Regions from separate parts of the Massilia sp. DJPM01 genome, predicted to be linked through region 1. Evidence: predicted binding sites of a transcription regulator. Region 1 holds the regulator's gene; each other region holds the start of a gene.

What was found. Region 1 encodes sigma-54, which starts transcription at its own class of promoters, with help from an activator protein. Its sites were predicted from a motif close to TGGCANGNAANCTGCTTT; they were not measured.
Region 2: PO883_RS07535 (PEP-CTERM sorting domain-containing protein) is a predicted target of sigma-54. The motif match lies at 1,892-1,909, and genes of this name have one in related genera.
Region 3: PO883_RS02475 (EDSAP-1 family PEP-CTERM protein) is a predicted target of sigma-54. The motif match lies at 1,445-1,462, and genes of this name have one in related genera.

Annotation. Positions count from the first base shown of each region.
Region 1 covers NZ_JAQOZV010000003.1:116,555-119,717, forward strand. Annotated here, with positions in the region: gene PO883_RS03130 (hypothetical protein) at 1-880, shown strand, start outside; gene PO883_RS03135 (RNA polymerase factor sigma-54) at 903-2,378, opposite strand; gene lptB (LPS export ABC transporter ATP-binding protein) at 2,381-3,139, opposite strand; gene lptA (lipopolysaccharide transport periplasmic protein LptA) at 3,136-3,163, opposite strand, start outside.
Region 2 covers NZ_JAQOZV010000007.1:176,804-179,966, reverse strand. Annotated here, with positions in the region: gene PO883_RS07545 (glycoside hydrolase family 18 protein) at 1-556, opposite strand, end outside; gene PO883_RS07540 (DUF5009 domain-containing protein) at 570-1,739, opposite strand; gene PO883_RS07535 (PEP-CTERM sorting domain-containing protein) at 1,949-2,551, shown strand; gene PO883_RS07530 (hypothetical protein) at 2,575-3,009, opposite strand; gene PO883_RS07525 (alpha/beta hydrolase) at 3,093-3,163, opposite strand, start outside.
Region 3 covers NZ_JAQOZV010000002.1:233,871-237,033, forward strand. Annotated here, with positions in the region: gene PO883_RS02465 (HprK-related kinase A) at 1-239, shown strand, start outside; gene PO883_RS02470 (nucleotidyltransferase family protein) at 239-1,351, shown strand; gene PO883_RS02475 (EDSAP-1 family PEP-CTERM protein) at 1,508-2,455, shown strand; gene PO883_RS02480 (FAD-binding oxidoreductase) at 2,577-3,163, shown strand, end outside.

The DNA.
Region 1 (3,163 bases):
CGCCACCGTGCTGGCGGTCGACGGCAATCCCTTGGCGCACATCCCTGCCGGCGGCACCCGCGTCAACGCCGGCGACGCGGCCCTGTTCGAGCGCATGATGCGCTACCGTTTCGGCGGCCATCCGCTGGTGCTGGCGCGCCTGGCCAGCGAAAAGCGCGTGCCGGCCGGCTTCGTGATGCACCACAAGCAGGTCGGCCACAGCCAGACGCGTACCTATACGGTCAGCGCGCTCAGGCAAAGCGCTCCGGCCAGCTACGACCTCAAGCCGTACAAGCCGCGCGCGGCAGCGGCTAACGAACTCGATCAGCTGCTCGACAAGGCGCAGGCGAATGCGGCCCCGCCGACGGCGGCAACCAGGCAAGCGTTCGAGACCGGGATCGCACAAGCGTTCGCCGACAAGCGCGCCTTCGACGCCATGCTCGGCATGTCCGAATTGGCGTTTGTCAGCGGTGATCCGATGAAAATGCCGACCCCGGAGCAGAAGGTGCTGCTCAACGCCGACCCGCAAGTGCGCGCGTTTGCGGCGGCGATACGGTCCAAGGGGAAGGCGGAGATGGAGGCGGCGCTCGCCACGCTGCAGGAACTGCGCAAGCTCAACACCCACAAACAGCACATGCTGGCGTTGTTTGAAGCAAATTGGCGCGCCAAGCTGGGCGACGTACGCGGCGCGCTGCCGCTGTACGCCAGCGTCTTGCGCGCCAATCCGGCGCTGGCCGGAGCCTACAAGGATATGGGCGACGCGCTGTTCAAAAGCTATGACATGGCGCGTGCCTGGCGCAGCTGGGACGCCGGCCGGCGCATGGCGCCGGGGCTGGAACAGTTCAAGGCGGTCAACCAGTACGAACAGCTGCTGCTGCGCGAGCACCCGGAGTTTTTCTAGGCACCGCGCAACCCTGAACGCCCTACAGGCACTTGCGCAGGGCGACCGGCGGAATCTTGAGCGCTTCGCGGTACTTGGCGACCGTGCGGCGCGCGATCACCATGCCCTGCTCGCCCAGCATGTCGGCGATCTTGCTGTCCGACAGAGGGCTTTTGGGATCCTCGGCGCTGGTCAGCTGCACGATCAGCGCGCGGATCGCCGTCGATGACGCTTCGCCGCCCGCTTCGGTGGCCACGTGGCTGCCGAAAAAATACTTCAGCTCGAACATGCCGTGCGGCGTCATCATGTACTTTTGCGTGGTCACGCGCGAGATCGTACTTTCGTGCAGCCCGAGCGTGTCGGCGATTTCGCGCAGCACCAGCGGACGCATCGCCACCGCGCCGTGCGAGAAGAAATTGCGCTGGCGTTCGACGATCGCTTCGGCCACCCGCAAGATGGTATCGAAGCGCTGGCGCATGTTCTTGATCAGCCACTTGGCTTCCTGCAGCTGCGCGCCCATCTGCCCTTCGCCCTTGCCCTGCTTGAGCAGCGCGGCGTACATGCTGTTCACGCGCAGGCGCGGCATGACGTCGTTATTGAGCATCACCGACCAGCCGTTTTTCGCTTTGCGCACGATCACGTCCGGCACCACGTAGTCCGACACGTCGGACGCGAACTCCGCGCCCGGATGCGGATTGCACTGGCGGATCACGGTCTGCGCCTCGCGCAAGTCCTCGTCGTCGCAGTCGAGCGCTTTTTTCAGCTTGTTGAATTCGCGCTGGGCGAACCAGGTCAGATGGTTCTCGACGATGGTCAGCGCCATGCGCCGCGTCACCAGCGCCACGCCCGGCATGCGCCGGATCTGCAACGCCAGGCATTCGGACGCATTGCGCGCGCCCACGCCGATCGGGTCGAAACTTTGCAGCAGCGCCAGCGCGGTGCGCAATTCCTCGATTTCGATTTCCAGCTCGGGCGGCATGCGCTCGTGGATCTCTTCCAGCGTTTCGGTCAGGTAGCCATTGTCGTCGACGGCGTCGACGATCAGTTCGACCAGCGCGCGGTCGCGCGGCTCCAGCACGGTCACGCGCATCTGCTCCATCAGGTGCTCGCGCAAGGTGGTGGCGGACGCTTCGAGCTGCGGGCGCGAATCCTCGTCGTCGGAGGTCTTGGCGCGGCCGAGGTCGCCCCATTCGCCATCGTTGTCGCTGCTGCTGGCCGGGCTATCCGCCTCGCCGCCCTCGAAGCCTTCGCCTTCGGCCGGCGCCGGCGCATCCTGCGCCCCCGGCTCGGGCGCCGCTTCGGTCGGCGTCGAGGTGCTGCTGATGGCGCCATCACCGAGCAGGCGCACCGAATGATCGAGCGGATCGTCGAGCCGTTCGAGCAGCGGATTGTCGCTTAACAGCTGTTCCAGTTCCTGGTGCAGTTCCAGGGTCGACAACTGCAGCAGCCGGATCGACTGCTGCAGCTGGGGCGTAAGGGCGAGGTGCTGGGAGGTGCGTAGTTGAAGGGACTGTTTCATGCCTACATCCGGAAATGTTCGCCCAGGTAGACCCGGCGCACGGATTCATCGGCGATGATGTCGTCGGGTCGACCGGAGGCGAGCACCGCACCCTGGTTGATGATGTAGGCGCGGTCGCAGATGCCCAGCGTTTCGCGCACGTTATGGTCGGTGATCAGAACGCCGATGCCGCGCTGCTTGAGGAAGCGCACGATGCGCTGGATCTCGATGACGGCGATCGGATCGACCCCGGCGAACGGTTCGTCGAGCAGCACGAAGCGCGGGTTGGTCGCCAGCGCGCGCGCGATCTCGACCCGGCGCCGCTCGCCGCCCGACAGCGTCATGGCCTGGTTTTCGCGCAGTTTTTCAATTTGCAGGTCGGCCAGCAGGGTGTCGAGGCGTTCGTTGATCTGGGCCTTGGTGAGCGCCTTGCCGTCCACCTTTTGCAGTTCCAGCACGGCGCGGATGTTTTCTTCGACCGTCAGCTTGCGGAACACCGACGCTTCCTGCGGCAGGTACGACAGGCCGAGCGTGGCGCGGCGGTGGATCGGCAGGCTCGAAATATCGACCCCGCTGATGTCGATGGTGCCCGCATCCGACGGCACCAGGCCGACGATCATGTAGAACGAGGTGGTCTTGCCGGCGCCGTTGGGGCCGAGCAGTCCGACCACTTCGCCGCAGTCGACCTGCAACGAGACGTCGCGTACGACCAGGCGCTTGCCGTAGCTTTTCTGCAGGCCGCGCACGATCAGCGTGCTGCCGCAATTCTTCGTTTCGATCATGGGTTTCCCGCCGCTGGCGTGGTG
Region 2 (3,163 bases), on a different contig from region 1:
GCCCGTTCAGCAGCGGCAGGTCGCCCTTGATGTACAGGTCGATGCAGGACGCGACCAGCGCGCGCCGCAGCGGCGCGGTGGCGGCGCCGGCCGAGAACCAGCGCGACCATTCGGCGCCGCCGATGGCCAGCATGACTTTCAGCTTGGGATGCTTGGCCTTGAGCTGGCGCAACTGGTTGAAGTTGCCCGCCAGCGGCTGGGCCGGGCCATCGGCGCTGCCGTCGACCGATTCGCCGGCGCCGAAATGATGCGCGTAGTCGAGCGTGGCGCGCATGCCGGCGCCATCGCCCGCATCCTTGATGTCGCGCCCGCTATCGCAGCGGTAGGTATTGTCCGGCATCTTGTACAGATTGGCGAAAGCGTAGTTCAGGAACGTGAAGCGGCCTGCCACGCCGGCCTGGTCCAGCTGTTTCAGGCGAAAGCCTTGCTCGGTGCTCCAGGCGGTGTAGTAAGAGCCGACCTGGACCGGCCCGGCGGCATGCGCGGTGCCGGCCCCGAAGGCGGCGGCCAGGGCCAGGGTACAGGTCAGCGGGCTCATGCGGGTAATGTGGGACATCGTTCCTCCTTGCTTAAATTTTCAGCTTGCAATTATGTATGTTCAGGCGCGCAACCACCAGCACGATCATGGCCGTAAACACGGCCCCGCTCAGCAGCGCGCTATTGCCTTCGACCAGGGCGGGGCGCAAGTGGGCCCCGGCCAGGCTGATCACGGCGCCGATCGCGAACGGCAGCAGATAGGTGATCAGCGGACTGGTCGCGGCCGGTTCGACCAGAACGGTCCAGCGGCGCGCCGCGCGCACTTCCACCAGCCAGTACAGCAGGGCGAACAGCGCCACGCACAGTGCGCCGCAGTATAAAGCCCAGGGCGGGGTGGCGCCGATCTTCGAGATGGGGTACCAGCGGTGCAGCAGCCAGGCCGCCGCCGCCAGCGCGGCCGCGAACATGGCGCCCTGGCGCAAGCGCAGCGCGGCGCCGCGCTGGCCGTCGAAAAACAGCAGCGTGCACACCAGCCCGGACAGCACGATCAGGCTGTGGATGGCGTGGCCCGCCAGCGCCGTGCCGGTGCCGCTGCGGGTGCTCAGCATATACAGGCTCAGGCAGGCCAGCATGGCGCCCAGCAGCAGGGTGCGCTGGCCGCGCGCCAGCTGGTACAGCACGGCGGCGGCCAGATAGGCCCAGCCGATCAGGCCGAGAATGCCCCACCATTGCGGCGTCATCATGCTGACCCCGTCGGCGCCGCGCCAGGCCAGGGCCAGCGCCGCCAGCAGCGCCACGCCGGCCGCGCGCAGGCAATGGTTGAGCAGGGCGTTGTCGAAGCGGTACACGCCCCACACCAGCAGCACGGCCGCGTAAAACGCCAGCGACCAGGCTGCGATCGGCATGTGCATGGCTTGCTCGCTGTAGCCGGATTCGGCATTGACCATGAACACCCCCATCACGATCAGGGCCAGTGCGCGCCAGGCCGTGTGCCCGAACACCCGCAGCGCGCCGTCGCCGCGCGCGATGCGGCTGTGCACGCCGAAGGGAATCGACATGCCGAGCGCGAACAGGAAGCCGGGAAACACGATATCGGCCAGCCCCATGCCGTCAGCCGCGCCATCGGCATGCAGCAGCCAGGCGGGCAGGCCGCGCGCGCCGGCCAGGAAATTGACGAAAAGCATGAGTACGAAGGTGAGGCCGCGAAAGGCGTCGAGCGAGACGATGCGTTGCCGGGGCAGGTCGTTGAACGGGACGGGCATGGGCGCTGGGAGTAGGTTGTCGAATCCGCCAGTCGGGGGCGCTGTCCGGAAGACAAGATTATATCACCGGCCATGTCGGCATTCTTTACAGCCGCGTCGGGAGAAACCCTTAGTGTTGCGCTAAGTCGCTGAAAAGATGGACTACTTGGTGTGGGTACGCATATTGCTTGATGCCGGTATGGTTTTTTCATAATAAATATGGAGAACATATGATAGGCAAAATGACTACGGCGGCTGGCCTGGCGCTGACCCTGGCCGGCGCGGCCCAGGCCGGCGTGATCGGCGCCGGCGGCTTTTCCGCCCCGACCGTGATCGATTTCGAGAATGCCGTCGCCGGCCCCATCGACAGCCAGTACGCGGCGCTGGGCGTGCGCTTCGTCAATTTCAACCTGGATGTGTTTGCCACCTCGCCGGCGCCGCCGAGCCGGGTGGCGCTCAAGTACGTCGATGGCTCGCCCAACATCGACGGCAGCATCCTGTTTTCCTCGGCGATCACCCGGCTGGGCGCGGACGTGAGCACCAATCCGGAAGATGACACGTTCATCGATGCTTATCTCGGCAATACCCTGGTCGGCAGTGCCCTCTTCGATACCGGCGGCGACGGCGACGACGGCTCGTTCATCGGCGTCGAATTCCTGTCCGGCTTTGACCGCGTGGTGTTCCGTACCTTGCCGGTCGTCAACGGCGCGCTGGCGCTCGACAACCTGCGCTTTGAAAACGTGGTGCCGCCTACCCCGGTGCCGGAACCGGGCAGCCTGGCCCTGGCCGGATCGGCGCTGCTGGGACTGGTACTGGCGCGGCGCCGGCGCTGAGAGGAATGCCGCCGGGCGCCGGCCTATAGCGTCCGGTTGGCGTCGATGGCCGCTTCCAGGTAGCGCAGCACGATCGCCGGCGCATCCGCATCCATGCGCGGAAAATTGCCTTCCACATCGGGATCGAGGTCGGTCATGCCATCCGGGCCGAAGGTGAAGGCGCCCAGCAAGACTTGTGCCGGCTCGCCGTAGGTGCAATGGCAATACATGCACACCACGCGCGCGCGTGGGCGGCGGTCGGCCCCGCAAATGGGCAGCATCTGGAATTTGATGCGCACGCCGTTGAAGGTGGCTTCGATGCTGTCGTCGTCGAACTGGTCCGGCACCGAAATCGCGCGCAGCGCGCCCATCTCCTGGAATACCGCGTGCGCCCCGGTCAGCGAGCAGAACGCCTGGCGCAGGCGCGGGGCCATGGTTTCCATCTGCTGGAATTGGCTGCTTTGTTCACGCTCGATCATGATGGGCTCCCTAGGCCGGACCGCCAGAAAGACAGGCCGGCACGCACCCCATCATATGCGCATGCCGCGCGCAGCCGTGTTTGCTACGCGGGCAGGGCGGCAGCCAGCGGGATGGCCCCGGACGGCTGGGCAAAACGCGTGCTCAGGAAGGCGG
Region 3 (3,163 bases), on a different contig from region 1:
GCCCGGGCTGGATCGTGTTTCCAAAGTATTCAGCGGGCGCGGCCACGACCTTGCTGGAGGTGGCGCCGGCGCGCGCCTTCATGCGCGTGGCCGAAAACGGCTTTAACTACAGCGTGCTGGGCGCGCGCGGCTTTGCCACCCTGGGCGATCTGGTGGCGCGCACGCGCTGCATCGATTTCACTTACAGCGCGCTGGACGAGGCAGTGGCCGTGTTCGAGCAACTGGCGGGCACACCCTGATGGCGGCCGCGCGCCTCACCCCGATCGCCGTACCGCTGCTGCTGCAACTGTTGCGCGACCCCGCGCGCGGCGCGGCCCTGAGCCTGGCCGAATGGGACTTGCTGCTGCGCCAGGCCGCCAGCGCCCGCCTGGAAGCCAGCCTGCACGGCTTGCTCGACGAACACGGCGTGGCCGGCGCGATTCCGGCCCAGGCCCGCCGCCACCTCGACTGGGCCGGCGTGCATGCCGAACGCCACGCCAACGCGGTGCGCTTCGAAGTGGCGCAGATCGGCGCGGCGCTGGCCGGCAGCGGCGTGCCGCTGATCCTGCTCAAGGGCGGCGCCTACGCCATGGCGGGCTTGGCGGCGGCGCGCGGACGGCTGTTTTCCGACATCGACATCCTGGTGCCCAAGGACCGCCTGGCCCAGGTGGAGGCGGCGCTGATGCTGCACGGCTGGTCCACGGTGGCGCAAGACGCTTACGACCAGCGCTATTACCGTACCTGGATGCACGAATTGCCGCCGATGAAGCATGCGCGGCGCGCCAGCGTGATCGATGTGCACCACGCGATCTTGCCGGAAACGGCACGCGTGCGGCCCGATCCGGCCAGGCTGCGCGCCGCCGCCGTGGCCCTGCCCGCCGCAGCGCCAGCGGGCCAGGCGCCAGTGCAGGTGCTGGCCCCGGCCGACATGGTGCTGCACAGCGCCGTGCACCTGTTCTACGACGGCGAGTTCGACCACGGCCTGCGCGACCTGCTCGACCTGCACCGCCTGCTGGCGAGCCTGGGCGGCACGCCCGGTTTCTGGGATGCGCTGCCGGCGCGCGCCGCCGAACTGCAACTGGGCCGTCCCCTGTTCTATGCCCTGCGCTACTGCGCGCGCCTGCTGCACACGCCGCTGCCGGAACCAGTCCTGGCCGCCACGCGCGCGGCCGGGCCCGGCACGGCGCTGCTGGCCCTGATGGACAGCCTGTTCCTGCGCGCCCTGCTGCCCATGCACCCCAGCTGCGCCGACCGCTGGAGCGGCGCCGCGCGCTTTTTATTGTATATCCGGGGAAACTGGCTGCGCATGCCACCGCTATTATTAACAAGACATCTGTTTCACAAGGCTTTTATTTCTCCTCGTAAAGATTAATCCGCGTCCCGCCTGTCGGTTTTCCTTACACCCCCTCATGCAACAGCCATAAAAAACAGCTTAAGCCATTGATTTAAAACAAATAGCCTCTTCTGGCACGAGTCCTGCTTACATCAAGGCGCGTAGGATCAACAAACATAATCCGGGAGAACCAATATGAAATTGACAAAATACATCGCTGCCGCAGCCGTTTCCGCAGCGTTCGTCGTCGCCCCAGTGTCCGCAGCGACCATGGGCATGGCCGACCTGGCCATCACCGGCCTGATCATCCTGAACTCGAACAATGCGCCAGTGACCAACGGCATCGTGATCCAGAACGAAAACCGCACCGGCACCGCGAATTCGAACTTCAACAATGCGCAAGGCACCGGCGCCGGCCTGGGCAACATCTTCAGCACCACCATCGGTGGCACGGTCGATGTCCAGAACCGTTGCGCGGGTCCATCGTGCGGCGCGGGCATGCCAATCGGTAACTATCCAGGCGGCGTGGAAAACAACTTCACGGCGCACCTCCCGGCACCGAACGGTAACTACGCCCTGGGCGATATGTACATCGCCGGCACCGCGCTGGGCGTGACCGGCGCCAACGGCCTGACCCGTGCCGATTCGTCCGTGATGTCGCCAGGTAACGCCGGCAGCGCGAACGCCACCATCGCCAACTCGGCGACCGCAGTGACCACCTTCAGCGTCGGCACGACGCTGCAAGCGAAGTTCGCGCTCGGCTTCAACGCTTATGTGGCCGCGTTCGTCAATGCGATGGCTGGCGTGAACGGTTCCTCGCTGGGCACCATCAGCTGGACGCTGTCGCTGCAGGAAGTGATCGGCAATATCTCGACCACGATCATGAACTGGAGCCCGGCCGAGATCAACGACGGCGTGACCTCAAGCGACATTTCGCAAAATTCGATCAAGGAAAGCTCGGGCACGATCCTGTCGAACCTGGTGACCTTGACCGGCGGCCGTACCTACAAGCTGACCATCAACCAGGCATCGAACTCGATCGCTTCGGAAGTGCGTGCCGTGCCTGAACCAGGCAGCATGGTCTTGATCGGCCTGGGCCTGCTGGCCCTGGGCGCCGCTTCGCGCCGCAAGGCTGCCAAGTAAGACCGGTGCGCGCGCCGGGCTGGCCAGGGCCGGTGCGCGCAGTGTGTCGAGAACGACCCGATCGCGTCAAGCGCTCGGGTCGTTTGCTTTTGCGCGCCCGCTTTTAAGCGATAATAGAATCATGGCCTACACCCAGAGTGACCACCCGAGCAATAACATCACCGGCCGCGCGACCGATGTGCGCGGCCAGGTGCGTCCGCCAAGCGTGCGCGCCGTGATCAAGCTGGTGCGCGAGGCACGCAAGAACGGCACGCCCCTGTATCCCTTCTCGACCGGCCTTAATTTCGGCTACGGCGGCAAGTCGCCCACCATGGCCGGCAGCCTGCTGGTCGACTTGGGCGCCCTGAACGCGATCCGCATGACGATCGACAAGCGCAACGGCCGGGTCTTGCCGGTGGCCGTGATCGGTCCGGGCGTGACCCAGGGCGCGCTGTACGACTTCCTGGAAGAGCATCATCCCAACCTCACCTTCAACGTCACCGGTTCGGCGCGCGCCACCAGCATCATCGGCAATGCGCTCGACCGCGGGGTCGGCTATTTCGGGCCGCGCAAGGAAGACTTGTTCGGGCTGGCCGTGGTGTGCGGCAACGGCAAGCTGCTGCGCACGGGCTTCCGGCGCCTGAAACACTCGCCGCTGGGCACCAGCAATCCCTACGGGCTGGGGCCGATCCTCGACGGGCTCTTTTTCCAGAGCAATTTCGGCATCGT